One region of the Pseudomonas sp. YJ42 genome, then DNA from elsewhere that is predicted to be linked to it. Evidence: predicted binding sites of a transcription regulator. Region 1 holds the regulator's gene; each other region holds the start of a gene.
What was found. Region 1 encodes sigma-54, which starts transcription at its own class of promoters, with help from an activator protein. Its sites were predicted from a motif close to ANTGGCATNNANNTTGCTNT; they were not measured.
Positions count from the first base shown of each region.

Region 2: the regulator sigma-54 is predicted to act here: its motif matches at 3,608-3,627, upstream of glnA (glutamate--ammonia ligase).
Region 3: the regulator sigma-54 is predicted to act here: its motif matches at 7,472-7,491, upstream of ACL0K2_RS05675 (flagellar hook-length control protein FliK).

Region 1 covers NZ_CP178378.1:1,979,774-1,990,184, forward strand. Annotated here, with positions in the region: gene ACL0K2_RS08910 (ATP-binding cassette domain-containing protein) at 1-345, opposite strand, end outside; gene ACL0K2_RS08915 (KpsF/GutQ family sugar-phosphate isomerase) at 609-1,583, shown strand; gene ACL0K2_RS08920 (KdsC family phosphatase) at 1,584-2,105, shown strand; gene lptC (LPS export ABC transporter periplasmic protein LptC) at 2,114-2,686, shown strand; gene lptA (lipopolysaccharide transport periplasmic protein LptA) at 2,673-3,221, shown strand; gene lptB (LPS export ABC transporter ATP-binding protein) at 3,221-3,946, shown strand; gene ACL0K2_RS08940 (RNA polymerase factor sigma-54) at 4,094-5,602, shown strand; gene hpf (ribosome hibernation-promoting factor, HPF/YfiA family) at 5,683-5,991, shown strand; gene ptsN (PTS IIA-like nitrogen regulatory protein PtsN) at 5,998-6,462, shown strand; gene rapZ (RNase adapter RapZ) at 6,586-7,443, shown strand; gene ACL0K2_RS08960 (HPr family phosphocarrier protein) at 7,452-7,724, shown strand; gene pmbA (metalloprotease PmbA) at 7,756-9,102, opposite strand; gene yjgA (ribosome biogenesis factor YjgA) at 9,208-9,729, shown strand; gene tldD (metalloprotease TldD) at 9,762-10,411, opposite strand, start outside.
Region 2 covers NZ_CP178378.1:2,645,301-2,655,711, reverse strand. Annotated here, with positions in the region: gene glnL (nitrogen regulation protein NR(II)) at 1-528, opposite strand, end outside; gene ACL0K2_RS12110 (DUF4124 domain-containing protein) at 696-1,331, opposite strand; gene ACL0K2_RS12105 (DUF4124 domain-containing protein) at 1,328-1,918, opposite strand; gene glnA (glutamate--ammonia ligase) at 2,102-3,508, opposite strand; gene thiI (tRNA uracil 4-sulfurtransferase ThiI) at 3,855-5,309, shown strand; gene typA (translational GTPase TypA) at 5,479-7,299, shown strand; gene ACL0K2_RS12085 (carbon-nitrogen hydrolase family protein) at 7,434-8,345, opposite strand; gene ACL0K2_RS12080 (GNAT family N-acetyltransferase) at 8,342-8,938, opposite strand; gene ACL0K2_RS12075 (ketosteroid isomerase-related protein) at 8,938-9,345, opposite strand; gene ACL0K2_RS12070 (LysR family transcriptional regulator) at 9,509-10,408, opposite strand.
Region 3 covers NZ_CP178378.1:1,288,825-1,299,235, reverse strand. Annotated here, with positions in the region: gene fliF (flagellar basal-body MS-ring/collar protein FliF) at 1-1,207, shown strand, start outside; gene fliG (flagellar motor switch protein FliG) at 1,200-2,219, shown strand; gene fliH (flagellar assembly protein FliH) at 2,236-3,021, shown strand; gene fliI (flagellar protein export ATPase FliI) at 3,011-4,369, shown strand; gene fliJ (flagellar export protein FliJ) at 4,373-4,825, shown strand; gene ACL0K2_RS05690 (STAS domain-containing protein) at 4,995-5,300, shown strand; gene ACL0K2_RS05685 (SpoIIE family protein phosphatase) at 5,301-7,007, shown strand; gene ACL0K2_RS05680 (Hpt domain-containing protein) at 7,086-7,394, shown strand; gene ACL0K2_RS05675 (flagellar hook-length control protein FliK) at 7,528-8,763, shown strand; gene fliL (flagellar basal body-associated protein FliL) at 9,106-9,639, shown strand; gene fliM (flagellar motor switch protein FliM) at 9,652-10,411, shown strand, end outside.

The sequences.
Region 1 (10,411 bases):
CTTGGTATGCACGCGCAGCGGGAAGGCCACGTTCTCGAACACGTCGAGGTCCGTGAACAGGGCTCCGCTCTGGAACAGCACGCCCATCTGCTTGCGCATGTCGAACAATTCCCGGCGCGACAGGGTCGGCAGGTTGGTGCCGGCCACCCACACCTCTCCGCGCGCGGGCCTGAGCTGGGCGGCGATCAGCCGCAACAGCGTGGTCTTGCCACAGCCGGACGGGCCCATGATGGCCGTCACCTTGCCTCGCGGTATGGCGATATCGACGTTGTTGAATATGCTCCGCTCCCCGCGCATGAAGGTCACACCCTTCAGCTCGACGGCGTTAGCGTTGGCGGCGCTCATCGGATCTCCTTGGATACAGCCTGCGAATCAGACGCCCTCCGATCTTGGGGAGATACTTCGCAGAGCCGTTTTGGCGGCGCGAACTATAGCACCGCCCTCGGGACGTCCCAAGCAAAGGCCTGTATCGGCGCATGAACGAGCGCACATTCGTTCAGCTTCGGTTCAGCTCCAACGACCACGATCGGCTCGAAAGCTTTTCGGTGAGCGGCGCTGGGTTTTACCGTTATAATCCCGCGTTTCCATTTTCAGGCGACGACGTGAACATGAGTCAGAGCAGCCAGCTGATCGAGACGGCACAGCGCACCATCCGCATGGAACTAGAGGCCGTCGAGCAACTCACGACACGGGTTGATGCGCCGTTCGTCAAGGCATGCGAGCTCATTCTCCAGTGTAAAGGCCGCGTCGTCGTGGTCGGCATGGGCAAGTCGGGACATATCGGCAACAAGATTGCCGCCACGCTCGCCAGCACCGGCACCGCCGCATTCTTCGTTCATCCGGCCGAAGCCAGTCATGGCGACATGGGCATGATCACCCGTGATGATGTCGTGCTGGCGCTTTCCAACTCGGGCACCACCAGCGAAATCGTGACGCTGCTGCCATTGATCAAGCGCCTCGGCATCACCCTGATCAGCATGACCGGCAACCCCGAGTCGGTGCTGGCCAAGGCGGCATCAGTCAACCTCGACGCGAGCGTTGCCATCGAGGCATGCCCACTGAACCTTGCGCCCACTTCGTCGACCACGGTCAGTCTGGTACTTGGAGACGCGCTGGCGATTGCCCTACTCGAAGCCCGCGGCTTCACCGCGGAGGATTTCGCCTTTTCGCATCCGGGCGGTGCACTGGGCAGGCGTCTGCTATTGAAAGTCGAACATGTCATGCATTCCGGTGATCGCCTGCCGCTGGTCAACCGCGGCACAACGCTGCGCGATGCACTGCTGGAAATGACCCAGAAAGGACTGGGCATGACAGCGGTGCTGGAAGCAGACGGCCGCCTGGCCGGAATCTTCACCGACGGCGATCTGCGCCGCACACTGGACAAAGGTATCGATGTGCGTCAGGCCAGTATCGACCAGGTCATGACGATTCACGGCAAGACCGCCCATGCCGACATGCTGGCCGCCGAAGCACTGAAGATCATGGAAGACAACAAGATCAACGCGCTGGTAGTGGTCGATGAGAGCGACCGACCGGTCGGCGCGCTGAACATGCACGATCTGCTGCGTGCGGGAGTGATGTAAGTGAACGATCTACTGCGGCGCGCCCGCGATATTCGCCTGGCCATTTTCGACGTCGATGGCGTGCTCACGGACGGCAAGTTGTACTTTCTAGTCGACGGTAGCGAATTCAAGACGTTCAACACCCTTGATGGTCACGGGATCAAGATGCTGATCAATTCGGGTGTGCGTACCGCTATCATCAGCGGCCGCAAGACGCCGGTCGTCGAGCGCCGAGCGCAGAACCTCGGTATCCAGCACCTGTATCAGGGCCGCGAAGACAAACTGGTGGTCCTCGATGAGTTACTCACCGAGCTCGGACTCGACTACGCTGAGGTCGCCTACCTGGGCGACGATCTGCCCGATCTGCCGGTAATCCGCCGTGTCGGCCTGGGCATGGCGGTGGCCAGCGCCGATGCCTTCGTCCGCCAGCATGCGCACGGGGTCACCGCCGCCCGCGGTGGCGAGGGCGCGGCACGAGAGTTCTGCGAACTGATCATGCGCGCCCAGGGCAGTCTCGATGCAGCCCAGGCCGCCTACCTCTAGAGGTTTCAATGCTGAGCAGAATCCGTCTTCCTGTCATCCTGTTGCTGATCGCCCTGCTGCTGATCGCAGTCGGCTACTGGAACATCCGCCCCGAGAGCTTCATGCAGGAAGCTCCCGTGAGCCAGGGCGGCGAAACGCCGATCGATTTCTATGTCGTCAACTCTCGGACCATTCAGTATCAGCCAGACGGCAAGCGCAATTACGAGCTGTCCGCCGAGAAGGTGGAGCACATCAAGGCCAGTGACGTCAGCCTGCTGACTCGCCCCGACCTTCATTCCTACAGGGGCTCCGATCTGCCGTGGCATGTGACCAGTGAGCGCGGTGAAGTCGGCCCACAGGGCGAGGAAGTCGAGTTGATCGACAACGTCAGGGTCGAGCGGAACGACGCCAAGGGACGCCCTACGATTATCACTTCCAGTCGAATGACGGTGTTTCCCGAGAAGGATTACGCCGAGACCCGCCAACCCGTTAGAATCGTCGCCGCAAACGGCGTAACGACCGCGACGGGTATGAAAGCGTACCTGAACGAAGGCAGGATGCTCCTGCTATCCAATGTAAGAGGCCAGCATGAGCTGCGTTAAGACCCTTCCTTTCCTGCTCGGTGTGAGCATTTTCCTGCTCGGCGCGAACGCCCATGCGCTCCCCGAGGACCGCAATCAGCCGATCCGCGTGCAGGCCGATACAGCGGAACTGGACGATCGACAGGGCGTTGCCGTGTATCGCGGCGACGTGGTCATCACCCAAGGCACCATGAAGATCACTGGCAATACGGTAACCATCACTCAGAACAAGAACGGTGATGTCGAGGTCTTCACCTCCATCGGCAAGCCCGCGTACTACGAGCAGAAGCCGGCAGCGGACAAGGAAATCGTCAAGGCGTATGGCCTGACCATCCAGTATTTCGCCGCCAACGAACGCATCGTGCTGATCGACCAGGCGAAAGTCGTGCAGGAAGGCAATACCTTCGAAGGCGAGAAAATCGTCTATGACACACAGCGGCAGATCGTCAATGCCGGCCGCGCCACCGATACCGATGTCACTACGCCGCGCCCTCGCGTGGACATGGTCATTCAGCCGCGCAAGAAGGACCAACAGGCCGCGGAGCAGACCGAGTAATGGCGATTCTCAAGGCCCAGCATCTGGCGAAAAGCTACAAAAGCCGACAGGTCGTGCGCGATGTAAGCCTGTCCATCGAAAGCGGGCAGATCGTCGGCCTGCTCGGACCGAACGGCGCCGGCAAGACCACCTGTTTCTACATGATCGTTGGCCTTGTCAAGGCCGACCAGGGACGAGTGCTGATCGACGACCAGGATGTGACCTACCTGCCTATGCATGGCCGTGCCCGGGCCGGCATCGGCTATCTGCCGCAGGAAGCCTCGATCTTTCGCAAGCTGTCGGTGACCGACAACATCATGGCGATCCTGGAAACCCGCAAGGATCTGGATCGCAGCGGTCGCCAACAGGCTCTGGAAGGGCTGCTGCAGGAATTCCACATCCACCACATCCGCGACAGCCTGGGTATGAGCCTGTCCGGCGGTGAGCGGCGCCGCGTCGAGATCGCTCGAGCATTGGCTACCGCACCCAAATTCATCCTCCTGGACGAACCTTTCGCCGGCGTCGATCCGATTTCGGTCGGGGACATCAAGCAGATCATCCACCATCTCAAAGCGAAGGGCATCGGCGTGCTCATCACCGACCACAACGTGCGCGAGACGTTGGATATCTGCGAAACCGCCTACATTGTCAACGACGGCCAACTGATTGCCGAGGGCAACGCGGAAACGATCCTGGCCAATCAGTTGGTCAAGGAAGTCTACCTCGGACACGAATTCCGACTCTGATGCCAATTTTTCCATCGAGGCGAACATCTAGGGCTAGGCAAAGGCTTCGTTAGCAGGCATATAATTTGCTTACATTGGCGCCCGCGGCGTCAGCGAAATCGGAACAGGCGCGGTTGCGCCGGCAAACAAGGTTCGAAGTCCTCTGCCATGAAACCATCGCTAGTCCTGAAGATGGGCCAGCAGCTGACGATGACACCGCAGCTGCAACAAGCCATACGACTGCTCCAATTGTCCACGCTCGATCTCCAGCAGGAGATTCAGGAAGCACTGGACTCGAATCCCATGCTCGAGCGTGAAGAGGACGGAGACGACTTCGACAACTCCGATCCGATGGCCGAGTCCATCGAAAAGAAGCCGGAAAGCACTTCGAGCGAACAGAGCGAGCCGGATAACCATTACGAAGAGCCCATCAACACGGTGGAGAACCTCGAGGAAGGCGACTGGGGCGATCGCATCCCTGAAGAGCTTCCGGTAGACACCGCCTGGGAAGATATCTATCAGACCAGCGCCAGCAGCCTTCCCAGCAGTGATGACGACGAATGGGATTTCACCACCCGCACCTCCTCCGGAGAGAGCCTGCAAAGCCATCTGCTTTGGCAACTCAATCTCGCCCCGATGAGCGACACCGATCGCCTCATTGCAGCCACCCTGATCGACTGCATTAACCCCCAGGGCTATCTCGACGAAACCCTCGAGGAAGTCCTTGAGTCTTTCGATCCTGAACTCGAAATCGAGCTCGACGAAATCGAAGTGGTACTACGCCGCATCCAGCAATTCGAACCTGCCGGGATCGGTGCGCGTGATTTGCGCGAATGCCTGCTGCTGCAACTGCGCCAGCTCCCCGAGCGGACCCCTTGGCTGGGCGAGGCGATGCGGCTGGTGAGTGACCATCTGGACACCCTCGGTGGACGCGACTACAGCCTGCTGATGCGCCGAATGAAGCTCAAGGAAGACGAGCTGCGTCAGGTCATCGACCTCATTCAAACACTCAATCCACGGCCCGGCTCGCAGATCGAAGCAGGCGAGCCCGAGTATGTCGTGCCCGACGTGATCGTGCGCAAGCACAATGGCCGCTGGCTGGTCGAACTGAACCAAGAGGCGATGCCGCGCCTGCGGGTAAATCCGCAGTATGCCGGCTTCGTCAAGCGTGCCGACTCCAGCGCCGACAACACGTTCATGCGCAACCAGCTGCAGGAAGCGCGCTGGTTCATCAAGAGCCTCCTCAGTCGCAACGAGACGCTGATGAAGGTCGCCACGCAGATCGTCGAGCATCAGCGTGGCTTCTTCGAGCATGGCGATGAAGCCATGAAGCCGCTGGTATTGCATGACATCGCCGAGGCGGTAGGCATGCATGAGTCGACGATCTCGCGGGTCACGACCCAGAAATATATGCACACGCCTCGCGGCATCTACGAGCTGAAATATTTCTTCTCCAGCCACGTCAGTACGGCCGAAGGTGGCGAGTGCTCTTCTACCGCCATACGCGCGATCCTCAAGAAGCTGGTCGCCGCGGAAAACCCGAAAAAGCCATTGAGCGACAGCAAGATCGCTGGTTTACTGGAGGCACAGGGTATTCAAGTTGCACGCCGCACCGTCGCCAAGTACCGCGAATCACTCGGTATTGCGCCGTCCAGCGAGCGTAAGCGGTTGATGTAAATGCCAGGCGACCTGGTCGATTTCTTCCGGTGGCGGGTGCTCAGCTCGCCAATTCGCACGTGGCAAAAAGGAGATGCAGTATGCAAGTCAACATCACTGGCCTTCACCTGGAAATCACAGAAGCCCTGCGTGACTACGTCGAGGAAAAATTCGACAGACTGGAACGGCACTTCGACCGCATCATTGCCGTCCAGGTGATTCTCCAGGTCGAAAAGCTCAAGCAGAAGGCCGAAGCCACGCTGCACGTAGCCGGGCGCGAAGTCGTCGCCAACGCCGAACACGCAGATATGTACGCCGCCATAGACCTGCTTGCCGACAAGCTCGACCGGCAGCTTATCAAGCACAAAGAAAAACAGCTCGACCATAACCAGGGCGTCCTAGCTCGCTGACCCATCATGATCCGAATCGAAAACATTCTGACCCCCGGTCGTTCCTTGGTGAACGTACCGGGCGGCAGCAAGAAACGCGTCCTGGAACAGATCGCCAAGGTGCTCGGCCAAGACCTTCCAGACCTGGACTCCCAAGCCATCTTCGAGAGCTTCATCGCCCGCGAAAAACTTGGCTCCACCGGCTTCGGCAACGGAATTGCCATCCCCCATTGCCGCATGCCCGGCTGTACATCACCGCTCAGCGCGGTGCTGCGGCTCGATGCGCCAGTGGACTTCGATGCCATCGACGGCGCGCCGGTCGATCTGCTATTCGTGCTGTTGGTGCCGGAAGCGGCGACCGACGAACACCTCGAACTGCTTCGTCAGATCGCCAGCATGCTGGACCGCGAGGACGTTCGTGAACGTTTACGCCAGGCCCCAACGGGACAGCATCTGTATCAGGCTATCGTCGATATTCAGAGCGGTCGCTAGCGCAACGGCATTGCCTACGCTGAGTGAGGAAAGAGACGTGCCTTCTATCTGCCCACACCCAACCCGCCTGCGCTACGTACTGCAAGGCGTTCGAGCCCCCGCTCTGCCGGACCTCTTGCTGCGATGCGCCTGATCATCGTCAGTGGTCGGTCCGGGTCGGGCAAAAGCACGGCGCTCGACGTGCTCGAGGATAACGGCTTCTACTGCATCGACAACCTTCCCGCGGGCCTGCTGCCGGAGTTGGCGGAACGTGCATTGCTGCATACGGAGCTGCTGCAGCCGCAGGTCGCGGTATCTATCGACGCGCGTAATCTGCCGAGCCAGCTGAAGCGCTTTCCGGAACTACTCGAAGATGTCCGCGCCCGCTATATCCAGTGCGACGTGCTGTATCTCGATGCGGCGGACGAGACGCTGCTCAAGCGCTTCTCGGAAACGCGACGGCGACATCCACTGACCAATCAGAATCGCTCCCTGGCCGAAGCCATTCTTGACGAAGAGCTGCTACTGGCGCCCATCATCGACCACGCCGATCTGAAGATCGACACAACGCACCTGAACCTCTATCAGCTACGTGACACGCTGAAACTGCGCCTGCTGAACAAACCTGAGCCGGGCACGGCGTTTCTCTTCGAGTCTTTTGGTTTCAAACGAGGCATGCCAGTGGACGCCGACCTGGTGTTCGACGTGCGCTGCCTGCCCAATCCTTACTGGAAAGCCGACCTGCGTGAATTTTCCGGACTGGATCAGCCCGTTGTCGATTACCTCGCGACACAAGCGGACGTCGAAGAGATGTTCCAGGACATTCTGGCCTACCTGAGTAAATGGCTTCCGCGTTTCGCCGCCAGCAACCGCGCCTATGTCACGGTCGCCATCGGTTGCACCGGTGGGCATCACCGCTCGGTCTATCTCGCTGAGCGGCTCGGTCAGGCGCTACGCGAACCACTGAAGAACGTCCAGGTCCGCCACCGCGATCTGGCTTAGGAATACACATGCCCTCGTGCGAGATCACCATCATCAACAAGCTGGGGCTGCACGCCCGCGCGGCGGCCAAGTTCGTCGGTGTTGCCAACCAGTTCCCCTGTGACATCCGAGTCGGACGCTGTCCGGCCAGCCTCATCGACGGCAAGAGCATCATGGCCGTGATGATGCTCGCCGCCAGCAAAGGCACCATCCTGCACCTGCACGCCGAAGGTGAGCGGGAGCAGGAGGCACTCGAGGCGTTGATCGCGCTGATCGAAAACTATTTCGAAGAAGGCGAATAAAGCCACGTCAAGAAACGCGTTGCCGTTCTAGCTAGCTGCCCGCCACTTTCATCCGTTCGATCAGCACCGAGCCGGTATGAATGCTACTGCGCGTCTCGACGTCACAGCCCACCGCGACGATCTGACGGAACATATCGCGCAGGTTGCCGGCGATGGTGACTTCCTGGACCGGAAACTGGATCTCGCCGTTCTCCACCCAAAAACCTCCGGCGCCGCGTGAGTAGTCGCCGGTCACCAGATTCAAGCCCTGCCCCATCAGTTCGGTGACCAGCAAACCACGCCCCATACGACGGATCAGTGCGGTCTGATCTTCATCACCATGGGTAACGAAAAGGTTGTGTACACCGCCCGCGTTGGCGGTGCTGGGCATGCCCAACTTGCGTCCGGAGTAGGTTCCCAACACATAGGAAAGCAGCCTGCCCTTCTCGACGAATGGCTTGGCATAGGTCGCCAGACCATCACCGTCATAGGACGAACTGGCCAGACCACGGAGCAAATGCGGGCGCTCGTCGAGACTCAACCACTCGGGAAACAGCGTCTGCCCCAACGCATCTTCCAGATAGGAGGACTTGCGATAGAGGTTGCCACCCGAAATCGCGGCGAGGAAGTGCCCGAACAGCCCCGTCGCCAGTTCCGAGGAGAACAGCACCGGGACGTCACAGGTCGGTACGGGACGAGCGCCCAAACGGCGGACGGCGCGTTCGGCGGCACGCCGGCCAATCGACTCGGCGGACGCCAGGTCACCCGCGACACGACTGACGTCGTAGTGGTAGTCACGCTGCATCTGCCCATCGGCTTCGGCGATCATCACACTGCTGAGGCTGTGACGAGTGCTGCAGTAGGTACCGATAAAACCGTTGCTGTTGCCATAGCCGCGGCAGCCCAGATGGGTGCTAAGGCTGGTGCCGTCAGCATTTAGAATGCGTTTGTCGGTGTCGAACGCAGCTGCCTCGCAGCTAAGCGCCAGTTCGACGGCCTGGTCCGGGGAAATGTCCCACGGATGATAGAGATCGAGATCAGGCACGTCCTTGGCCATCAGCGTCGGATCGGCAAGCCCGGCGAACTCGTCTTCCGAGGCATGCTTGGCGATCGCCAGCGCGGCTGCCACGGTTTCGCGAATCGCTTCATCGCCGCTACCGGTGGTACTTGCCGAGCCTTTGCGCTGACCAACGTACAGCGTGATGCCGAAACCCTGATCCCGATTGAACTCGACCGTCTCCACTTCTCGCTGACGAACCGTGGTCGACAGGCCCTGCTCCATCGAGACGGACACCTCGCAGGCGCTGGCACCCTGCCGGCTGGCCTCCTCTATGATCCGCGCGACCTTTTCACGCAATCCGGGCAACGCATGCGGGCCGATCCCCTCAATCTCGCTCATAAACACTCCAACAACTGATTCGATCCAATCGCAACCACCGCGCTCGGCTGAGCTCCACGGCAAGGCTGCTGTTATCATGGCGGCATTCCCTACTGGACCAACCCCATGTCTGATATTTCCGATCTCGACGGTTTCGAGGAAAAAAGCAAAACCCAGGTCAAGCGTGAACTGCATGCCCTGCAGGAGCTGGGTGAACGCCTCACGACCCTCAAGCCCGACGTCCTGGACCGCCTACCGCTCACCGATGCCCTGCGCAAGGCCCTGGGCGATGCGCCGAAGCACACCGCGCACATCGCACGCAAACGCCACCTGCAGTACATCGGCAAACTGATGCGTGATCAGGATGTCGACGCCATCCTGGCCCTGGTTGACCAGCTCGACGCCTCCACTCGGCAATACAACGAACGCTTCCATGCGCTGGAACGCTGGCGTGACCGCCTCATTGCCGGTAACGACGAAACCCTCGAAGCCTTCATTACCGAGTATCCCGAGACCGACCGCCAGCATCTACGTGGCCTGATCCGTCACGCTCAGCACGAAGCGGCACGAAACAAGCCGCCTGCAGCCAGCCGCAAGATCTTCAAGTACATCCGCGGGCTGGACGAGACCCTGCGCGGCTTGCGCTAGGTACTGGCACATCGTCATGACCCGACGCTGCGTCAAGCCCCTGTACCACCAACCGTGATGCCATCGATCTTCAGGGTCGGCTGACCCACACCGACCGGTACCGACTGGCCGTCTTTGCCACAAGTGCCAACGCCGCTATCCAGCGCCAGGTCGGTACCGACCATCGAGACCTTGTTCATTACCTCCGGTCCATTGCCGATCAAGGTGGCGCCCTTCACCGGCGCGGTAATCTTGCCATCCTCGATCAAGTAAGCCTCGCTGGTCGAGAACACGAACTTGCCGCTGGTGATGTCCACCTGCCCGCCGCCGAGGCTCGCACAGTAGATGCCCTTTTTCACCGAGCGAATGATTTCCTCCGGATCGCTCTCGCCGGCCAGCATGTAGGTGTTGGTCATCCGCGGCATCGGCAGGTGAGCATAGGACTCGCGTCGGCCGTTGCCGGTAGGTGCGACGCCCATCAAGCGCGCGTTGAGCTTGTCCTGAATGTAACCCTTGAGTATGCCGTTCTCGATCAGCGTGGTGCACTGAGTAGGCGTGCCCTCGTCGTCTACGCTGAGCGACCCGCGGCGGTTGGCCAGCGTGCCGTCGTCAACGATGGTGCACAGTTTGGACGCCACCTGCTGACCGATCCGACCGCTGTAGGCCGAACTGCCCTTGCGATTGAAGTCACCTTCCAGGCCAT
Region 2 (10,411 bases), 670 kb from region 1:
TTCCTCGATGATCACCCCGGTGTAGTCCTTGAGATGCTCTTCGGGCAGCTCTCGCGATAGCAGCTGTGCGGCGCCGCGGATGCCGCCTAGCGGATTCTTGATCTCATGAGCAAGGCCGCGCACCAGCAGCTTGGTGGTTTCGTGAGCGGACAACTGCGCTTCTTCCTTGGTGATGCGCAGCAAGCGATCGCGGGGCAGCACCTCCAGCAGCAGCATGGTTTCCTGGCGGGTCAGTATCGGCGTGACGGCGTAATCGACGGTCAGTGTCTGGCCATTGGTTGAGGTCAGCGTCGCTTCGCGCTTGGTAAACGGATGTGCCTGTTCCACGGCCTGGCGCAGCGCGGCCAGCGCTTCGGCTGATTCGGTGAAAAGCTCGCTGATGAACTGGCCGTGGCTACGCTGGCCGCTCACGGCGAGCAGCATCTCTGCAGCCGGATTCATATATTCCAGCCGCAAGCGCGAGTTAAGCAGCAGCGTCGCGGTGGTCAGGTTCTCGATCAGCAGGCGCTGTAGGGCTTCGTTGATCATGGCTGTCTGCATCCGATGGGTAAGACGGGAAATGCAAGAAGCAAACCAAGGCGCTCTTTTTCGGCGCGGCGGCGTGCGCGCTAGCGCTCCAGAGCGGGGCGTCGTGAAAAACGAGTGAAGCGGATCGGATCGGTCCGGCTTATGCACCATTCAGGTGCATAGCATGGTCACAGAAAGGGCACGAAGGGAATATCTTTCTTTTCCTTGGGTTTATCCTTCAGCGGGCATTCGGGGCGGACGCCGTAATCGTCCTTCTTGCAGGGATTGACCATGCGTCGCTGGGCCAGCGAGGTGCGCATCATATGAAAGGTGCGCGGTAGGCTGCTCTGCAGGGGCTGGCCGTTCTCATCGATCACTTCCACAGTGAGCTGGTGGGTGCCGCGATCGATGTTCTGCAAAACGAACTGCGAGCCGCCATCGGCCAGGCCGGCGGCGTAGCCGTCCATCAGCAGGCGGTAGCGGTGGCCCGGCAACAACCCAGGCGTGCTGGCGACCTTGACCAGCAGGCCGCCGGCATTGTCGCGAATCGTGGCGTCTGGTTGCGGCGCAAGGATCTCGAGCAGGCTGTAGTGGTGCTTCGCAGTGTCGACCGTCGGCGCCGGCTCTGGTGCTTGCGGACGGTGCGTTTCGACTGCGGGCATGCGGTTGGTCGGCCCAGGTTTCACCGACTCGACCGACCGCCCGCCGGGGCGATCGGTGAACACGCGGTTGCCCTGTTCGTCCGTATAGCTGTAGATCTCGGCGACAGCAGGCAGGGCGCAGGCCAGCAGGGCGGCCGCGAATATTCGATGACTGACGTTCAAGACGCAGGTTTCGGTTTGGGGGTGGGTGTCGGTTTGGGTTTCGGCGGAACTGTCGGTTTGGGTCGCAACGCGGGGCTGGAGGTGTTGACCCGCTGCACGGTGAACTGCTCCTGGGCACGCTGAATCACCTGTCCGCCGCTCAGCACTTCGGCTTCGATGACATGGGTGCCGCGATCGACGTTGGTCAGCTGCAGCGACGTATTGCTGCTCGGTTCTCCCTGGGGCTCGCCATCGAGCAGAAAGCGGATCCGATGATTCCTGCGCAGTGGTGGATCGAGTTGAGCATTGACCACGAAGGTGCCGTTGTTCGCCCGCAGCGCCTGCTCGTCCGGTATGCCGCCGATGGACAGGCTGCGGTAGGCCTGCTGTCGGTCCGTGCCGTTCTGCTCTTCGGGTAAGGGTGGCGGTGCGTTCGGCACCTTGATGTCCACGGTATTGGCAGGCGGCAGATCGATGGTCTCCGCCGTCACGCCTTCCGGTGGCTGGTTGGTGAAGACCGTGTTGCCCTTGTCGTCTGTGTATTTGTAGATCTGCGCCATGGCCGGGGCCGTTAGCAGTACGAGCAGGCTGAACAATGCGATGCGCATGGGAAGCTCCGCGGAGTGAATGCGGGAAGCCTTGCACTGTGTTGGTGGACAGGCAAGTGCCAACGTTGCGATTTGCGATCGATGCCCGCCGGTCGCAGCGCAAACGCATGTTGTCCTGCCCTGCGATAGCGTAGATATAAAAAAGGCCTCCCGAAGGAGGCCTTTTCTATCATGCGGACTGGCTTAGACGCTGTAGTACAGGTCGTATTCCAGCGGGTGCACGAAGGTGCGGACCTTGATTTCTTCCTCGCTCTTGAGCTCGAGGTAGGCGTCAATGAAGTCGTCGGAGAACACGCCGCCCTTGGTCAGGAACGCACGGCCCTTGTCCAGCTCTTCCAGAGCTTCCTTCAGGCTGCCGCACACCTGCGGGATCAGCTTGCCTTCTTCCGGCGGCAGATCGTACAGGTTCTTGTCAGCTGCATCGCCAGGGTGAATCTTGTTCTGGATGCCGTCCAGGCCAGCCATCAGCAGTGCGGCGAAGCACAGGTAGGGGTTGGCAGCCGGGTCCGGGAAGCGCGCTTCGATACGGCGGGCTTTCGGACTGGATACGTACGGGATACGGATCGAGGCGGAGCGGTTGCGGGCCGAGTAGGCCAGCATCACCGGTGCTTCGAAGCCCGGAACCAGACGCTTGTAGGAGTTGGTCGACGGGTTGGTGAAGCCGTTCAGCGCCTTGCCGTGCTTGATGATGCCGCCGATGAAATACAGGGCGGTATCGGACAGGCCGGCGTAGCCTTCGCCTGCGAAGGTGTTCTTGCCATCCTTGGAGATGGACATGTGTACGTGCATACCCGAACCGTTGTCGCCGTACAGCGGCTTCGGCATGAAGGTCGCGGTCTTGCCGTAGGCATCGGCGACGTTGTGTACGCAGTACTTCAGGGTCTGAACTTCGTCAGCCTTGTTAACCAGCGTGTTGAACTTGACGCCGATTTCGTTCTGGCCGGCAGTGGCCACTTCGTGGTGGTGCACTTCGACGACCAGGCCCATCTCTTCCATGGCGTTGCACATGGCGGTGCGGATTTCGTGGTCGTGGTCGCACGGCGGAACTGGGAAGTAACCGCCTTTGACGGCCGGGCGATGGCCCTTGTTGCCGCCTTCGATGTCAGCGTCGGTGTTCCAGGAGCCTTGCTCGGAGAAAATCTTGAACATCGAGCCGGAGATGTCGGACTTGAACTTCACTTCGTCGAAGATGAAGAACTCAGGCTCCGGACCAACGAATACGGTGTCACCGATACCGGTCGACTTGAGGAATTCTTCGGCGCGCTTGGCGATCGAGCGAGGGTCGCGGTCGTAGCCCTGCATGGTGCTCGGCTCGACGATATCGCAGACCAGGATCAGGGTCGGCTCTTCGGTGAACGGATCCAGTACGGCGGTTTCATCGACCGGCATCAGGATCATGTCGGAGGCTTCGATGCCCTTCCAGCCATGAATGGACGAGCCGTCGAACATTTTGCCGTGCTCGAAGAAGTCTTCGTCCTGAGCGTCACGCGCCGGAACGGTCACGTGGTGCTGCTTGCCTTTGGTGTCGGTGAAGCGCAGATCAATCCACTTCACATCGTAATCTTTGATCAGTTGAAGCGACTTCGACATGGTGCTCTCCAAGTGGTGGAAGCGTTGGCAGACAAAGCTTCCGAAATCTAGGGGTGAAGCCGAGCGGGGATACTCCGTCAAGGCGACCTGCCTCACAAGGGAGCAAATTGCATGCCAGTGCTCCGTGATGGGTCCGGACGCCTGAAAACGGCGGCTCCCTGACAACTTGGGGCGTTTGGCCAGCCGTATTCTAATTATTACGCCCCATAGTGGTGCGATATGGAGTGGCGTCGTCCTGTTTTGGTGCAACTCGTGTGGGGTTGAGAAAACTGACTAAAGCTTGATCAATTTCCGATATACTCCGCCCCCCTCTTTTTACGCCTTGCCGGCGCTTGCGCTGTTTTCCATGAAACTGATCGTCAAAGTATTCCCAGAAATCACCATCAAGAGCCCGCCGGTGCGAAAGGGGTTCATTCGCCAGTTGGCGAAGAATATCCGCACCGTGCTGCGCGACCTCGATCCCGACTTGCGGGTGGAAGGGGTGTGGGACAACGTCGAGGTGGAAACGGCGCTCAGCGATTCGAAGTTGCTGAAGGAAATGATCGAGCGCCTTCGCTGCACGCCGGGCATCGCCCATTGCCTGGAAGTGCATGAGTACCCGCTGATCGGTCTGGACGACATCGTCGACAAGTGCAAGGCGCACTTCGCCGACCGGCTGGCTGGCAAGATATTCGCTGTCCGCTGCAAGCGTGCCGGCAAGCATCCGTTCAGCTCGATGGACGTCGAGCGTCATGTCGGCAGTGAGCTGCGTGTGCACTGCGGCGCCGCCGGCATTTCGCTGAAAGCGCCGGAAATCGAAGTGCGGATGGAGATCCGCGACCAGCGCTTGTTCATCGTGCATGCCCAGCATGACGGCATTGGCGGCTATCCGCTGGGTGCGTTGGAGCAAACACTGGTGTTGATGTCCGGTGGGTTCGATTCCACCGTGGCCGCCTACCAGATGATGCGCCGCGGACTGATGACGCACTTCTGCTTCTTCAACCTCGGCGGTCGTGCCCATGAGCTGGGTGTGATGGAAGTCGCCCACTATTTATGGAAGAAGTACGGCAGCTCGCATCGCGTGCTGTTTATCAGCGTGCCCTTCGAAGAAGTCGTTGGCGAGATTCTCGAGAAGGTCGACAACAGCCAGATGGGCGTGGTGCTCAAACGCATGATGCTGCGCGCCTCGACCGAGATTGCCGAGCGTCTGCACATCGATGCACTGGTGACCGGTGAGGCGATTTCCCAGGTGTCGAGCCAGACGTTGCCGAACCTGTCAGTGATCGATTCGGCCACCGACATGCTGATGCTGCGCCCGCTGATCGCGAGCCACAAGCAGGACATCATCGACACCGCTTTCGAAATCGGCACGGCCGAGTTCGCCAAGAACATGCCCGAATATTGTGGCGTGATCTCGAAGAATCCGACCACCAAGGCCAAGCGCTACCGTATCGAACACGAAGAGAAACAGTTCGACATGGCAGTCCTCGAGCGTGCCATGGCCAACGCCCGTCAAGTCGCCATCGACCGGGTGATCGACGAGCTGGGCCAGGACCTGCAAGTCGAAGAAGTCGCCGAGGCTTCTGCAGGCCAGGTGGTGCTGGACATCCGTCATCCCGATGCAGCCGAGGACGAACCCCTGCAGCTGGATGGCATCGAAGTGCAAACGTTGCCGTTCTATGCGATCAACAACCGCTTCAAGGAGCTGGACGTGAATCGCCAGTACCTGCTGTATTGCGATAAAGGTGTCATGAGCCGCCTGCATGCTCATCATTTGTTGAGCGAGGGGCATATCAATGTGCGCGTTTATCGTCCGGCATAAGATGCCCGGGCTGAATGGCGGCAGTATCCGTCACCGCCCTCCCGACCCGCACCGCGGCCTGTAACGGCCGCGACACCTCGTCAATTGTCAGCTTTTATCAAACCGATTTTTCGCGTAGGGCGCTGAGCGCATCCGCTCCACCGCCCGACCCAACTACGAGACCACTACTGTGATCGAGAATCTACGTAACATCGCCATCATCGCTCACGTTGACCATGGCAAAACCACCCTGGTCGACAAGCTTCTGCGTCAGTCCGGCACCCTGGAGCGCGGCGAGCTCAACGACGAGCGTGTGATGGACTCCAACGACCAGGAAAAAGAGCGCGGCATCACCATCCTGGCCAAGAACACCGCCATTCGCTGGAACGAATACCGGATCAACATCGTCGACACCCCCGGCCACGCCGACTTCGGCGGTGAAGTAGAGCGTGTGATGTCGATGGTCGACTCCGTGCTGCTGCTGGTCGACGCCCAGGACGGCCCGATGCCGCAAACCCGCTTCGTGACCAAGAAGGCCTTCGAAGCCGGCCTGCGCCCGATCGTGGTGATCAACAAGGTCGACCGTCCGGGCGCGCGTCCGGACTGGGTGCTGGATCAGATCTTCGACCTGTTCGACAACCTGGGCGCCACCGAAGAGCAGTTAGACTTCCAGGTCGTCTACGCCTCGGCCCTGAACGGCATCGCCGGTCTGGACCACACCGACATGGCCGAAGACATGACCCCGCTGTATCAGGCCATCGTCGACCACGTACCGGCCCCGCAGGTCGATGTCGATGGCCCGTTCCAGATGCAGATCTCCGCGCTGGACTACAACAGCTTCCTCGGCATCATCGGCGTAGGCCGCATCGCCCGTGGCCGCGTCAAGCCGAACACCCCGGTCACTGCCATCGACATGCATGGCAAGAAGCGTAACGGCCGTATCCTCAAGCTGATGGGCCACCACGGTCTGCACCGCGTCGACGTCGACGAAGCCACCGCCGGCGACATCGTCTGCATCAGCGGTATGGATGAACTGTTCATCTCCGACACCCTGTGCGACCAGAACCACGTCGAAGCCATGAAGCCGCTGACCGTTGACGAGCCAACCGTATCCATGACGTTCCAGGTCAACGATTCGCCGTTCTGCGGTAAGGAAGGCAAGTTCGTCACCAGCCGTAACATCAAGGAGCGCCTGGACAAGGAGCTGCTGTACAACGTGGCCCTGCGCGTCGAAGAAGGCGATTCGGCTGACAAGTTCAAAGTCTCCGGTCGCGGCGAGTTGCACCTGTCGGTGCTGATCGAAACCATGCGTCGTGAAGGCTTCGAAATGGCCGTGGGCCGTCCAGAAGTGATCATCCGTGAAGTCGACGGCGCCAAGCATGAGCCGTTCGAGAACGTCACCATCGACATCCCTGAAGAAGCGCAGGGCAAGGTGATGGAAGAGATGGGCCTGCGTAAGGGCGACCTGAGCAACATGGTGCCGGATGGCAAGGGCCGTGTTCGCCTGGAGTACAACATCCCGGCCCGTGGTCTGATCGGTTTCCGTAACCAGTTCCTGACCCTGACCAACGGCGCAGGCATCCTGACTTCGATCTTCGACCGCTACGACGTGATGAAGTCCGGCCACATGTCCGGCCGTCAGAACGGCGTACTGGTATCGGTCGAAACCGGCAAGGCGCTGACCTATTCGCTGGAAACTCTGCAGGCGCGCGGCAAGCTGTTCGTCGAGCATGGCCAGGAAATCTACAACGGCCAGATCGTCGGCCTGAACAGCCGTGACAACGACATGGGCGTGAACCCCACCAAGGGCAAGAAGCTCGACAACATGCGTGCTTCGGGCAAGGATGAAACCATCGCCCTGGTTCCGCCGGTCCGCTTCACGCTGGAACAGGCTCTGGAATTCATCCAGGACGACGAGCTGTGCGAAGTGACCCCGAAGTCGATCCGTCTTCGCAAGAAGATCCTCGACGAAGGCGAGCGTAACCGCGCTGCGAAGAAAGCCAAGGCTTGATTCCGGCTTAGCTACAACGAAAAGGCGCCTTAGGGCGCCTTTTTGCTGTCTGTAATTCCCGGCTGGACGTTAGTCGTTTCGCCTTTCCCCCGTATAGAGATCAGGGGCCTGCTCATCATTGCAGCTCGCGATAACTAGAGCTTCCCTCGCTCCGGCCCCTTCAATGCAAATTGCTCCGGCCCCTTCAATGCAAATTGGTTCGGCCAGTCACGATGGTTGAAGACTTGGCCCTCGGCGCGAATGCGGGCGATCTCGCGCAGGTCGACGGTTGCAAAGACCCAGCGGGGCTCGTCGTCCGTGCCTTCCGCCAGGATGCCGTCGTCGGGAAAGCCGTAATCGACTGGCGTGTAGACACTGGCGCGGCCGGTATTGACGTCAACCGCTTCGGACCAGGGGGCATGGCCGACGGTGGGCGCCTGGACCACATAGCATTGATGTTCCAGCGCGCGGGCCTGGCAGCCGATACGTACCCGATGGAAACCCGCCTGGGTATCGGTGCAGCTGGGAACCAGCAGCAAATCTGCTCCGGCTGCAACCTGCTGGCTCGCAATCATAGGAAACTCAGAGTCATAGCAAATCAGAATGCCGATACGGCCCAGTTCGGTATCGATTACCTCAATGTGGTTGCCACCACTGATACGCCATTGCTCAGTCTCGAAGCGAGTCATCATCAGTTTGTCCTGATGCCCCAGCTTTCCTTGCGGGCCAAACAGGGTTGCCCGGTTTACGACACGGCCAGCCTGCAATTCAGTCGGGAAGGAGCTTGCCAGAATCAGGACGTCATAGCGGCTGGCAAGGGTCTGGTGTATTTCGTGCCACTTCGGCAGCAAGGTCTGCATCGTACGGAGCTGCTGCTGCAGGTCGCTGTAAACCGCCTCGCCGAACAGCGAGGCCAGTTCCATGCTGCCGTATTCGGGAAACACCAACAGTTTGGCGCCTTGCTGCGCGGCGTTGGCGATCCAGGTCTCCAGTTTTTCAGCGAACTCATCCCAGTGTGAAAAAAAGCCGATATCGTACTGGGCTGTCGCCAGCTTAAACGCGCTCATTGCAAAGGTTTCATCCAGAAGATCATGGGTTTGAGTGACTCCCGCCCATCGCCAAGGTCTTTCCAGCTGAAGTGCGTCGTCAGCTCCGGGTGTTTTTTGTACCCACGATGACGCCAGAACTCATCCAGTGGCTGGTAATCGGCAGGGCGAGCAGGATGGGTAGCGGGCCGCTCCACCCCACAGAAGCAGGAATACCTCATGCCGCCAATGGCGCGCGCATGCAGCTCACGTTGTTCAAAAAACGCCACTCCCGCCCCCTGTCCGCGGTATTCAGGCAGTAACACGGATTCGCCGCAGTAAAATATTTCATCAATGTTGTAATCCGCCTCGCGGAAGGGCTGCTGGACTTCATCCGTCTCATGGGACATCGGTAACCCGGTAGACGCACCTACGACCCTGTCGCCATCGAATGCCAGCACCACCACACTGTGCGGTGCTTCGATGTAGGTTTGCAGATAGCGCGCCTCGTAATCCGCGGCACCGTCATACAGGTACGGAAAGTCGCGGAACACGCGCATGCGTAACCGAGCCAGTTCAGGGATGAACCGATGAAGCGCTGCGCCAGACAAGCGCCGGAAGATCAACTTGGCCATTACACGGAAACTTGAGCGATCCAGTCTTCAAGGTTGTAGTAGTTGGTGACCCGCGCCACTTGGCCGTCTCTGATCACGAAGAAAGCCCCAGCCGGAAGGCGGTAAGTCTGGCCCTTCGCTTCGGGCAGCCCTTCATCGGTCGCCAGGTATTCCCCGATGACCGTGAACTCGACCGCTGCTCGGTCGCCGGCTTCATTCGTGGTGATGGAGAGGTCCACGATAGTCTCCCGGTAGTTGCGGTTCATGCGCTCCATGAACTTCGCAAAGGCCGCCTTGCCGACCTCACGTCCACTCTGGTTGATGTCGTGAATGACATCGTCCGTCAGCAGCGAGAGAAAGGTATCCATGTCGCCGGCGTTAAAGGCATCGTAGTAGCGTTGCAGTAGATGTGCGGTGGCCTGATGCATGAGTGAAGTGTCCTGAATTGATACGTCGTCCGATAGTAGTCAGTCGCGGCGGCCAGGCGAAAGAGCATGCGTTCGGGCTGGCAAGATCAAGTATGAGAGGGTCGCAACTGGCTATATCGACCGCTAAGGCTTAGCCGGCTCGGCATTATTTTCCCGGCCTCGCTCAGCGATCCCAGTCCGGCTGTTCAGCAAGCCGCTCGATCAGAAAATCCAGCAAGGCGCGTAGTGCTGGCGGCATTTGCCGGCGTGTGCCATAGAGCGCATGGATACCCAGTTCCTGCGGTTCGTACTCGGGCAGTAGCTGCACCAGTGCCCCGGAACGCAGCAGCGCGCTAACTGAGTAAAGCGGCTGCAAACTGATACCCGCATCGGCCAGCGTGGCCTCCAGCAGCACCATGGACTCGTTGGCGCTGAGGTTACCCCTGACGGCCACGGCGAAGGGCTCGCCGGCGCGTTGGAACTCCCAGATGCTGCGGCCGAAATAGGCGTAGCTCAGGCAATTGTGCTGCGCCAGATCCGTAGGCCGCTGTGGCGTGCCATGGCGCTTGAGATAGGTCGGTGTCGCGCACACCGCCGAACGACATACGGCGAGCTGGCGGGCGATCAGATTGGGGTCGAGCTGGTTGGTGATGCGCAACGCCAGATCGACCCGCGCTTCCACCAGATTGACCGTTTGACTGTCGATCAGCAGATCGAAATCGACCTGCGGATACATAGCCATAAATGCGTTGAGCTGGTGCACCAGCCAGGCCTGGGCGAATGACTGGCTGCAGGCGATACGCAGGTTGCCACGTGGGGCGATATCGCTACTCGAACTGATGCCCTGCATGGTTTCGGCTACGGCGAGCATTTCCCTGCACTGCGGCAATAGCTGCTCGCCGATGCCGGTCAGGCTCAGTTTGCGCGTGCTGCGGTGCAACAGACGCGCGCCGACCCAGCTTTCCAGTTCGGCGAGATAGCGCGAAACCATCGCCCGCGACATTTCCAGCGCCTCGGCAGCCGCTGTTTGGCTGCCTCTGTCCACCACTTCGACAAATACCCGGGTTGCCGTCAGTCGATCCATTAT
Region 3 (10,411 bases), 690 kb from region 1:
GCTCTATCCGGGCCGCAGCCTTGAGCCGAGCCAGGTCATGGCGATCATCAACCTGGTCGCCACCAGCGTGCCTGAGCTGACCAAGTCGCAGATCACCGTAGTGGACCAGAAGGGCAATCTGCTGTCGGACCAGCAGGAGCTCACCGAGCTGAGCATGGCCGGCAAGCAGTTCGACTATAGCCGTCGGATCGAGAGTCTCTATACCCAACGCGTACAGAGCATTCTGCAGCCGGTGCTGGGCAACGGTCGGTACAAGGCCGAAGTGTCCGCCGACGTCGACTTCAGCGCCGTCGAGTCGACTTCAGAAACCTTCAATCCGGATCAACCGGCGCTGCGCAGCGAGCAGAGCGTCAGCGAGCAACGGCAGAGCAGTCTCGGGCCGCAGGGTGTTCCGGGCGCGCTGAGCAACCAGCCGCCAGGCCCGGCGACCGCACCGGAAAATGCACTAGCCGGACAGGCCGCCGCTGCCGGCGCCATCGCCTCTGGACAACCGTTGCTCGACGCCAATGGTCAGCAGATCATGGACCCTGCGACCGGCCAGCCCATGCTGGCGCCGTATCCGGCCGACAAGCGCGAGCAGGCGACCCGCAACTACGAGCTGGACCGTTCGATCAGTCACACCAAACAGCAGCAAGGCCGCCTGCGCCGTCTGTCGGTTGCCGTGGTACTCGACGACCAGGTGACGGTCTCTGCTGATGGGCAGACTACACGTGTTCCGCGGACCGCCGAAGAATTGGCCCGCCTCACCCGGCTGGTTCAGGACGCCGTCGGTTTCGACGCCAGCCGTGGCGACAGCGTCAGCGTGATCAACGCGCCGTTCGCTACCGACTCGCTGGATGAAACCTTTATCGACGTCCCGTTCTATTCGCAGCCGTGGTTCTGGGACATCGTCAAACAAGTACTCGGGGTGCTTTTCATACTGGTGCTGGTATTCGGGGTGCTGCGGCCAGTCCTGAACAATCTGACCCAAGCCGGGAAAGGCAAGGAGCTTCAGGCTGTTGGCGGCGATGCCGCGTTAGGCGAAATGGACGGTATGGATGGTGCGCTGTCCAGTGATCGGGTCAGTCTGAGCGGGCCACAGAGCATCATGCTCCCGAGCCCGACCGAGGGGTACGATGCGCAATTGAATGCCATCAAGAATTTGGTAGCTGAAGATCCGGGCCGGGTGGCTCAGGTCGTCAAAGAGTGGATCAACGCCGATGAGTGATGCACGAGTTCCCGCCAACAAGCTGAACAAGGTCGACAAGGCCGCGATCCTGCTGCTCTCGCTGGGCGAAGCCGATGCGGCGCAGGTCCTGCGTCATCTCGGTCCAAAGGAAGTGCAAAAGGTCGGTACTGCGATGGCGCAGCTGCGCAACGTGCAGAAGAACCAGATCGAACAGGTCATGGGTGAGTTCGTCGAGATCGTTGGCGATCAGACCAGCCTTGGGGTTGGTTCGGATGGTTACATACGCAAGATGCTCACCCAGGCGCTGGGTGAGGACAAGGCTGGTGGCTTGATCGATCGCATCCTGCTGGGCGGCAACACCAGCGGTCTGGACAGTCTGAAATGGATGGAGCCGCGTGCGGTCGCCGACGTGATCCGCTACGAGCACCCGCAGATCCAGGCGATCGTGGTGGCCTATCTGGACCCCGACCAGGCGGGCGAGGTGCTGTCGCATTTCGACCACAAGGTGCGGCTCGATATCGTTCTGCGCGTATCCTCGCTCAATACGGTCCAGCCGGCGGCGCTGAAAGAACTCAACTTGATCCTGGAGAAACAGTTCTCCGGCAACGCCAATACCACTCGCGCTACGCTGGGTGGGGTCAAGCGCGCCGCGGATATCATGAACTACCTCGACAGCTCGGTCGAAGGCCAACTGATGGACGCCATCCGAGATGTCGACGAAGATCTGTCTTCGCAAATCGAAGACCTGATGTTCGTCTTCGACAACCTGGCCGATGTCGACGACCGGGGCATCCAGGTGTTGCTGCGCGAAGTATCCTCGGATGTGCTGGTCATGGCGCTCAAAGGCGCCGACGAAGCGATCAAGGAGAAAATCTTCAAGAACATGTCGAAACGCGCGGGCGAATTGCTGCGCGACGACTTGGAAGCCAAGGGGCCTGTACGCATCAGCGAAGTCGAAGGCGCACAGAAGGAAATACTCACCATTGCCCGCCGCATGGCCGAAGCCGGAGAGATCGTCCTCGGTGGCAAGGGTGGCGAAGAAATGATCTAAATCTAAGTGAGCTGCAATGTCCAAGGAAAACCCCAGCGACGTAATCCGCGCGAAGGACGTCAATGTCTTCGATCGCTGGGCGCTGCCAAGCTTCGATCCGCTGGGTGCGGAGCCGCAAGAGCCTGAGGCGACTGTCGAACCGGCCGCCGAAGACCTGTCGCGCAGCGAGGATGTCCCCGTCGAGGAAGTCAAACCCTTGACACTCGACGAACTTGAGGCGATCCGTCAGGAGGCCTATAACGAAGGTTTCAGCACGGGCGAGAAAGATGGCTTTCATGCCGGCCAGCTCAAAGCTAGGCAGGAAGCCGAAGCGGCGCTGGCGCCCAAGCTGGGCAGCCTCGAGCAATTGATGACGCAGTTGCTCGAGCCCATCGCCGACCAGGATCGTAATCTCGAACACGCCATGGTCACGCTGGTCAGCCAGGTTGCTCGCGAGGTGATTCAGCGCGACTTGCTGATCGATTCGAGCCAGATCCGGCAGGTGCTGCGCGAGGCTCTGAAGCTGCTGCCCATGGGCGCCAGCAATGTGCGCATCGCCATCAATCCGCAGGATTTCGAGCTGGTCAAAGCGCTTCGCGAACGCCACGAAGAGACGTGGAAGATCGTCGAGGACAGCGACCTGCTGCCCGGCGGCTGCCGGATCGAGACCGAGCAGAGCCGGATCGATGCCAGTGTCGAAACGCGCCTGGCTCAGGCCATCAAGCAGCTGTTCGAGCAACAGCGCGAAAACGCCACCAGCCCACCGGAAGCTGACCTGCATCTGAACCTGGATACGGATTCGGAGAGCGCTGATGCGCCTTGAACGAACCAGCTTTGCCAAGCGTTTCGAAGCGTACGGCGAAGCGATCAAGCTCCCCAGCCAACCGATCCTCGAGGGTCGGTTGTTGCGCATGGTCGGCCTGACATTGGAGGCCGAAGGGCTGCGCGCCGCCGTCGGCAGCCGTTGCCTGGTGATCAACGAAGACAGCTATCACCCGACGCAGGTCGAGGCGGAGGTGATGGGCTTCTCCAGCGGCAAGCTGTATCTGATGCCGGTCGGCAGCCTCGCCGGCATCGCTCCCGGTGCGCGGGTCGTGCCGCTGGCCAATACCGGCCGTCTGCCCATGGGCACCTCGATGCTCGGCCGCGTGCTCGACGGTGCCGGCCGCGCGCTGGACGGCAAGGGTGGGATGAAAGCCGAGGACTGGGTACCGATGGACGGCCCGGTGATCAACCCGCTCAAGCGCCACCCGATCAGCGAGCCGCTGGACGTCGGCATTCGTAGCATCAACGGTTTGCTGACTGTCGGCCGCGGACAGCGTCTCGGCCTGTTCGCCGGTACCGGTGTGGGTAAATCGGTGCTGCTTGGGATGATGACGCGCTTCACCGAGGCCGATGTCATTGTGGTCGGGCTGATCGGCGAGCGGGGCCGTGAGGTCAAGGAGTTCATCGAGAACATCCTTACCGAAGAGAGCATCAAGCGCTCGGTGGTGGTTGCATCGCCTGCCGACGATGCGCCCTTGATGCGTTTGCGCGCGGCGATGTACTGCACGCGCATCGCTGAATATTTCCGCGACAAGGGCAAGAACGTATTGCTGCTGATGGATTCGCTGACCCGTTTCGCCCAGGCCCAGCGCGAAATTGCCTTGGCCATCGGCGAGCCGCCGGCGACCAAGGGCTATCCGCCCTCGGTCTTCGCCAAGCTGCCCAGCCTGGTGGAACGCGCCGGAAACGCGGAGGAGGGCGGTGGCTCGATCACCGCGTTCTACACCGTACTGTCCGAGGGCGACGATCAGCAGGACCCGATCGCCGATGCGGCGCGAGGCGTGCTCGACGGGCACATCGTGCTGTCACGTCGGCTGGCGGAGGAAGGGCACTATCCAGCGATCGACATCGAAGCGTCCATCAGTCGGGTCATGCCACAGGTGGTCAGTCCCGAGCATGTCCGTCACTCGCAGCGCTTCAAACAGCTGTGGTCGCGCTATCAGCAGAGCCGCGATCTGATCAGCGTCGGCGCCTACGTGCCCGGCGGCGATCCTGAAACCGACCTGGCCATCGCCCGGCAGGCGGAGATGGTTCGCTATCTTCGACAGGGTTTGGACGAGGCCGAACACTTGGCCCATAGCGAGGCACTGCTGGCCAGCGTATTCAACGCCAAGGCGGCGAGCTAAACCTTGTCGGCGAGCCGTGCCGCGCGCCTGGCGCCCGTAATCGACATGGCTGAGCGCGCCGAGCGCGACGCCGCGAGACTGTTCGGGCAAGGTCAGGCGCAACTGTCCCAGGCCGAAGCCAAGCTGGGCGAATTGCGCCAGTATTTCGGTGACTACCAGCAGCAGTGGCTGAGTCAGGGCAGTCAGGGTGTCTCCGGTCAGTGGCTGATGAATTACCAGCGATTCCTTTCGCAGCTCGAGTCGGCCATAGGCCAACAGCAGCGCAGCGTCGACTGGCATCGCAACAACCTCGACAAGCTCCGCGAGCAATGGCAGCAGCGCCGTGCACGTCTGGATGGTTTGCGCAAACTGGTCGAACGCTACCTGCAGGAAGCACGAACGGCGGCCGACAAGCGTGAGCAGAAACTCCTCGATGAATTTTCGCAACGGCTGGCGGGCCGACCTAAACAGGATTGAAGCTTGCTGAGCGGGGGTTTGGGTGCTACATCTTCATCAGCCTGTTTGCTACAGCACGCCTGGTTACTGATGTCGCCGGCACCAACGGTCGAGGTGCCGTTTTGACGATGCACCAGCGCCGTCCAGCCAATATGGCAGTCAAGTTCTCGCATTGGATCAGGAGCGCTACATGACCATCAGTTCACAGCTATCGGCAGATGGACAGGAGCTGACTATCACCATTCAAGGGCGCTTCGATTTCAACACTCATCAGGCCTTTCGCGACGCCTATCAGCGTACCGGCAACACGCCCAACCGTTATGTAGTCGACCTCAGCGGCGCGACCTATCTCGACAGTTCAGCACTCGGCATGTTGTTGCTGCTACGCGACCATGGCGGCAGCGACAAAGCCGACATTCGCCTGATCAACTGCAATCCGGATGTGCGAAAGGTTCTTTCGGTTTCCAACTTCGAACAATTGTTCGCGATCGCCTGAATGCCTCGCCGGCTCTCCATACTCATCGCCGAGGATGGCGCGGCCGATCGCATGCTGCTCGCCGCCATCGTCGGTCGCCAAGGGCATCGCGTGACCACCGTATCCAATGGCGCCGAAGCGGTACGGCGCTTCGAAGGCGAACGGCCGCAACTGGTGTTGATGGATGCACTGATGCCGGTGATGGACGGGTTCGAGGCTGCTCGGCAGATCAAGCGCCTGGCCGGCAACGAGCTGGTGCCGATCATCTTTCTCACCTCACTGACGGAAAACGAGGCCTTGGTGCGTTGCCTCGAAGCAGGCGGCGACGACTTCATCGCCAAGCCCTACAACCCGATCATCCTCGAAGCGAAGATCCAGGCCATGCATCGCCTGCGTCGTTTGCAGGCCACGGTGCTGGAACAGCGTGATCTCATCGCTCGGCGTAACCAGCAACTGCTCGACGAGCAGAACGCGGCCAAGGCGATCTTCGACAAGGTGGCTCATGCCGGCTGCCTGAATGCCCCAAACATCCGCTACCGGCAGTCGCCGCGCGCCCTGTTCAACGGCGATCTGTTGCTGGCTGCGCACGCGCCGGCCGGCAGGATGTTCGTGCTGCTGGGCGATTTCACCGGCCATGGACTGCCTGCCGCGATCGGTGCCATGCCGCTGGCCGAGACCTTTTACGGGATGACCGCCAAGGGCTATTCCAGCAACGAGATCCTTCGCGAGATCAATACCAAACTGAAACTGATCCTGCCCGTGGAAATGTTCTGCTGTGCCACGTTGCTGGATATCAACCTCGAGCAAGGCTCGCTGCGGGTATGGAATGGCGGATTGCCGGACGGCTATCTGCTCAGGGCTTCGGGCGGCGAACGCTTGCCGCTGCGCTCCCGACATCTGCCGCTTGGGGTGCTGGACGCATCCTCTTTCGATGACAGCTTCGAGACTTTGCCGCTGGCGATTGGCGACCGCCTGCTGCTGATGTCCGACGGGATTCTGGAAAGCTGCAATGCTGATGATGAGTTGTTCGGTGAGCAGCGGCTGCTGGCCGTCATGGACGCGAACCTGGAGCCCTGCGCACTGTTCGATGAAATTGAGGAGGCGCTGCTCGCCTTTCACGGTCAAATACTTGACGATATGAGCCTGGTCGAAGTGAGCATGATCGATCAGGCCGTCCAGGTTGCGTTTCAGCCGCTCGATATTTATCCGCTAGGTTCGCAACAGGTGCGGGCCAAGGATTGGTCGGTCAGCTTCGAACTTCGCCCGAGCAGCTTGCGCACGGCCAATCCTTTGCCGATGACGATGCAACTGCTGCTGCAGATCTCACCCCTGCGTCATCGTGCCGGCACCATATACACCGTGTTGACCGAACTCTACGCCAATGCGCTGGAGCACGGCGTGCTGTTGCTAGACTCATCGTTGAAGTGCGATGCCAACGGTTTTGCAAGCTACTATCAAGAGCGTCAACGGCGACTGGACGCGCTTACCGACGGCTTCGTGTCCATCGACCTGAGCGTCAAATCCGAAGACGCGAAGGGCTGTCTACGCATCGGCGTGCGTGACAGCGGTCCGGGGTTCGACGTGCAGGGAGTACTGAACAAGCAGTACTGCGCCGAATGCCTGGGAGGGCGGGGTTTGCGCATGATTAGCCGACTGAGCGATCACTTTTGTTGGCAACCGGATGGTAAGGCTTTGAACGTGGAGTTTCACTGGTCCGGTCATGCATAATTCGTCGTTTTTCCAGCCAGGAGCATATCCGTGGTCGATCACCTCGACAGCCGCGTACTGGCGTCCCTCCAGGATGTGATGGAAGCGGAGTATCCGGTACTGCTGGATACTTTTCTCGCCGACTCGGAAGAGCGGCTGCGTCTGTTGCAGAGCGCCGGCCGGAGCGGTGATGCGGAAAATCTGCGTCAGGCTGCCCACAGCTTCAAGGGCAGTTGCAGCAATATGGGTGCGGCGCTGCTGGCGGAACTTTGTCGCGAGCTGGAAGAAACCGCACGGCTCGAACTGCTCGATGCTGCGTGCGAGCTGATCGAACGCATTGAGCGCGAGTTCGCCATCGTACGAATCCTCTATCGAGCCGAACGCCAGCGTTATGGCGGGTCTGGCTGATGTCGTGGCGCGCTGACGCGCTCCATGAAAGCCTTCAGGGAAGCTATCGAGCTCTTTCGTAATTGATCAGCTATGTCGCTGGCCTGGGTTTTGCTTTAGGAGATGCACGTCATCATCCTGAGCGGAAAGACCCATGGCCGTTTCCCCCGATCTGTTACTCAATATCAAGGCACCCACCGCTGCCGTCAAGGCCGCGAATGCCTCCACCAAGGCTGCCCCTCAAGCCAGTCGGGACGAGCCTTCCAGCTTCGCCAACGTCTATGCCAAGGAGCGTCAGGCCAAGCCGGTCGAACGTCACGAAAGCGCAGCGAAGCCTGTCCGTGACAAGCCGGCAGGCGAAAAGCCGAGTCAGGAAACCGCCGAGGCTAGCGGCACCGAAAAGCCGGTCACGGCTGAAGCCGGCAACGAATTGCCTGTCGAGTCCGAGGACGGGGACTTGCAAAATGCTGAGACCGAACTCGATCCGCTCCTGCTGTTCGGCATGGGCGGGCAAGGGGATATCAGCGCGGAGCCGGCCGCGCCGCCCCTGACCGGCAATGAGTTCCTGGTTGGCCTGGCACAAGCGACGGCAGCGGCTACGGCGACAACAGAGGAGAGCGAAGGGGAAGGTGATACGGCACTGGCCGGGCAGCGTTCGGTGGAACTCCAATCTGCCGCCCAGAAGAGCCCCTTCTCGAATCTCCTCCTGCCGGATGAAGCGTCCGCAGACGTCGATGATGCGCTTCCGGCGAGCTTGATTGCGGGTGAGGAGCTCGGTGAAGATTCTGACGAGCCCTCGCTCGAAGAGGGCTTCAGCGAGCTACTCGACAAGCTTGATGTGCCGAAGGAAAGCCGCACTAGCGCCAGCGACGCTGCGATTAACCGGCTCAATCCACTGACACAGGCGATTGCTCAGCAGAATCAGATGCAGGCACAGCGGCCAGCCATGGTGCCGGGACAGCCAGTGCAGATGCAGCAATCCGGCTGGAGCGAGGCAGTGGTCGACAGGGTGATGTGGTTGTCCAGCCAGAACCTCAAATCCGCCGAAATCCAGCTCGATCCGGCGGAATTGGGGCGTATGGAGGTTCGTATCGACATGCACAAGGACCAGACCCAGGTGACCTTCCTCAGTCCTCATGCGGGTGTCCGTGACGCACTGGAAGGGCAGATGCACCGGCTAAGGGAAATGTTTGCACAGCAGGGCATGACCATGGACGTGAACGTTTCCGACCAGTCCCGCGGCTGGCAGGGTGATCGCGGCGGCGAATCGCGGGGCAGGAGCGTGACCGGCTCAGCCGCTGGCGGGGACGAGGAGAGCGTTCGCGGCACGATGGAAATCAGCACCGGTCGCACCGGTGGCGACCGCGGTCTGGTTGATTACTACGCATGACCGTTGGCGTGGGTGTGGCTAGTCAGCGAGTCGATTTCTGCGCTTAAGACCCAGGTACTGCGTTGCTGCTCCCCCACTAAGGCTTGTCGCAGCGCTTGTCTCGGAACCTCGGTCATCCGAACTTGAGTGGAACCAACTAGCCGTACAGACCGCTAGTCACAGAGAACCGGGCTTCGCGCCCGGTTTTTTTGTATCAGTGGGGCGGTGGGCTCTTGGTCGCAAATTGGTGATCGGCGCATGGCAATCGTTTACGGCGCGCGCTGCCTGGCCGATACTTTGGCACAGCAGTTGCTCGTAACGCTTTGATGCGAGTGAAAACACTTGTGATGACGGATATTTGGCATGGCTAAGAAACAAGGACCCCCAGACGTAGCGAGTCCTGCAGCTCCAACCGAGGGGAAGGGCAAGCTGAAGCTGATTATCCTGATCGTACTCGGCGTGCTGCTGGCGGTCGGACTGTCGATAGGCGGAACGATCTACTTCATGTCCCGTGGCGCATCCGAACCGGCGCACACGGACGAGGCCGAGCATTCCCAGGCGGCGCCGCAGCGGCAGGCAGCGACCTATGAAGTGCTGGCGCCCGCCTTCATCGTCAACTTCGCAAACGTCGGTGGTCGCCAGCATTACATGCAGGTCAGCGTGGCGTTGATGTCACGTGATCAGGCTGCGCTCGACGCGTTGAAGGAACACATGCCGTTGTTGCGCAATCAACTGGTTATGCTGTTTTCCAGTCAGGAATTCGCCACCCTGGCCACGCCGGTCGGGCAGGAGATGCTTCGACAGCAGGCGACTGCTAGCGTCCAGGAGCTGGCGCAGAAGGAAATCGGCAAGCTTGCGATCGAGCAAGTGCTGTTCACCAACTTCGTATTGCAATAGGGGGCGTTGTAGATGGCTGTTCAAGACCTGCTCTCGCAAGACGAGATCGACGCGCTCCTGCACGGGGTCGACGACGGTCTGGTCGATACCGAAAGCGACGCCGAGCCGGGCAGCATCAAAAGTTACGACCTGACCAGCCAGGACCGCATCGTCCGCGGGCGCATGCCCACCCTGGAAATGGTTAACGAGCGTTTCGCCCGTTATACCCGCATCAGCATGTTCAACCTGCTACGCCGCTCGGCCGATGTGTCGGTGGGTGGGGTGCAGGTGATGAAGTTCGGTGAGTACGTGCATTCGCTGTATGTGCCGACCAGCCTAAACCTGGTCAAGATCAAGCCGTTGCGTGGCACCTCGCTGTTCATTCTCGATGCCAAGCTGGTGTTCAAGCTGGTGGACAACTTCTTCGGCGGTGACGGTCGGCACGCCAAGATCGAAGGTCGCGAATTCACACCCACCGAATTGCGCGTCGTACGAATGGTATTGGACCAGGCGTTCGTCGATCTGAAAGAGGCGTGGCATGCGGTGCTCGACGTCAACTTCGAATACGTGCATTCGGAAGTGAATCCGGCGCTGGCCAACATCGTCAGCCCCAGCGAAGTGGTCGTGGTGTCGACTTTCCATATCGAACTCGAAAGCGGCGGTGGCGATTTCCATGTGACGATGCCGTACTCGATGATCGAGCCGATCCGCGAAATGCTCGACGCCGGCTTCCAATCGGACGTCAGCGATCAGGACGAGCGCTGGGTGAATGCCCTGCGCGAGGACGTGCTCG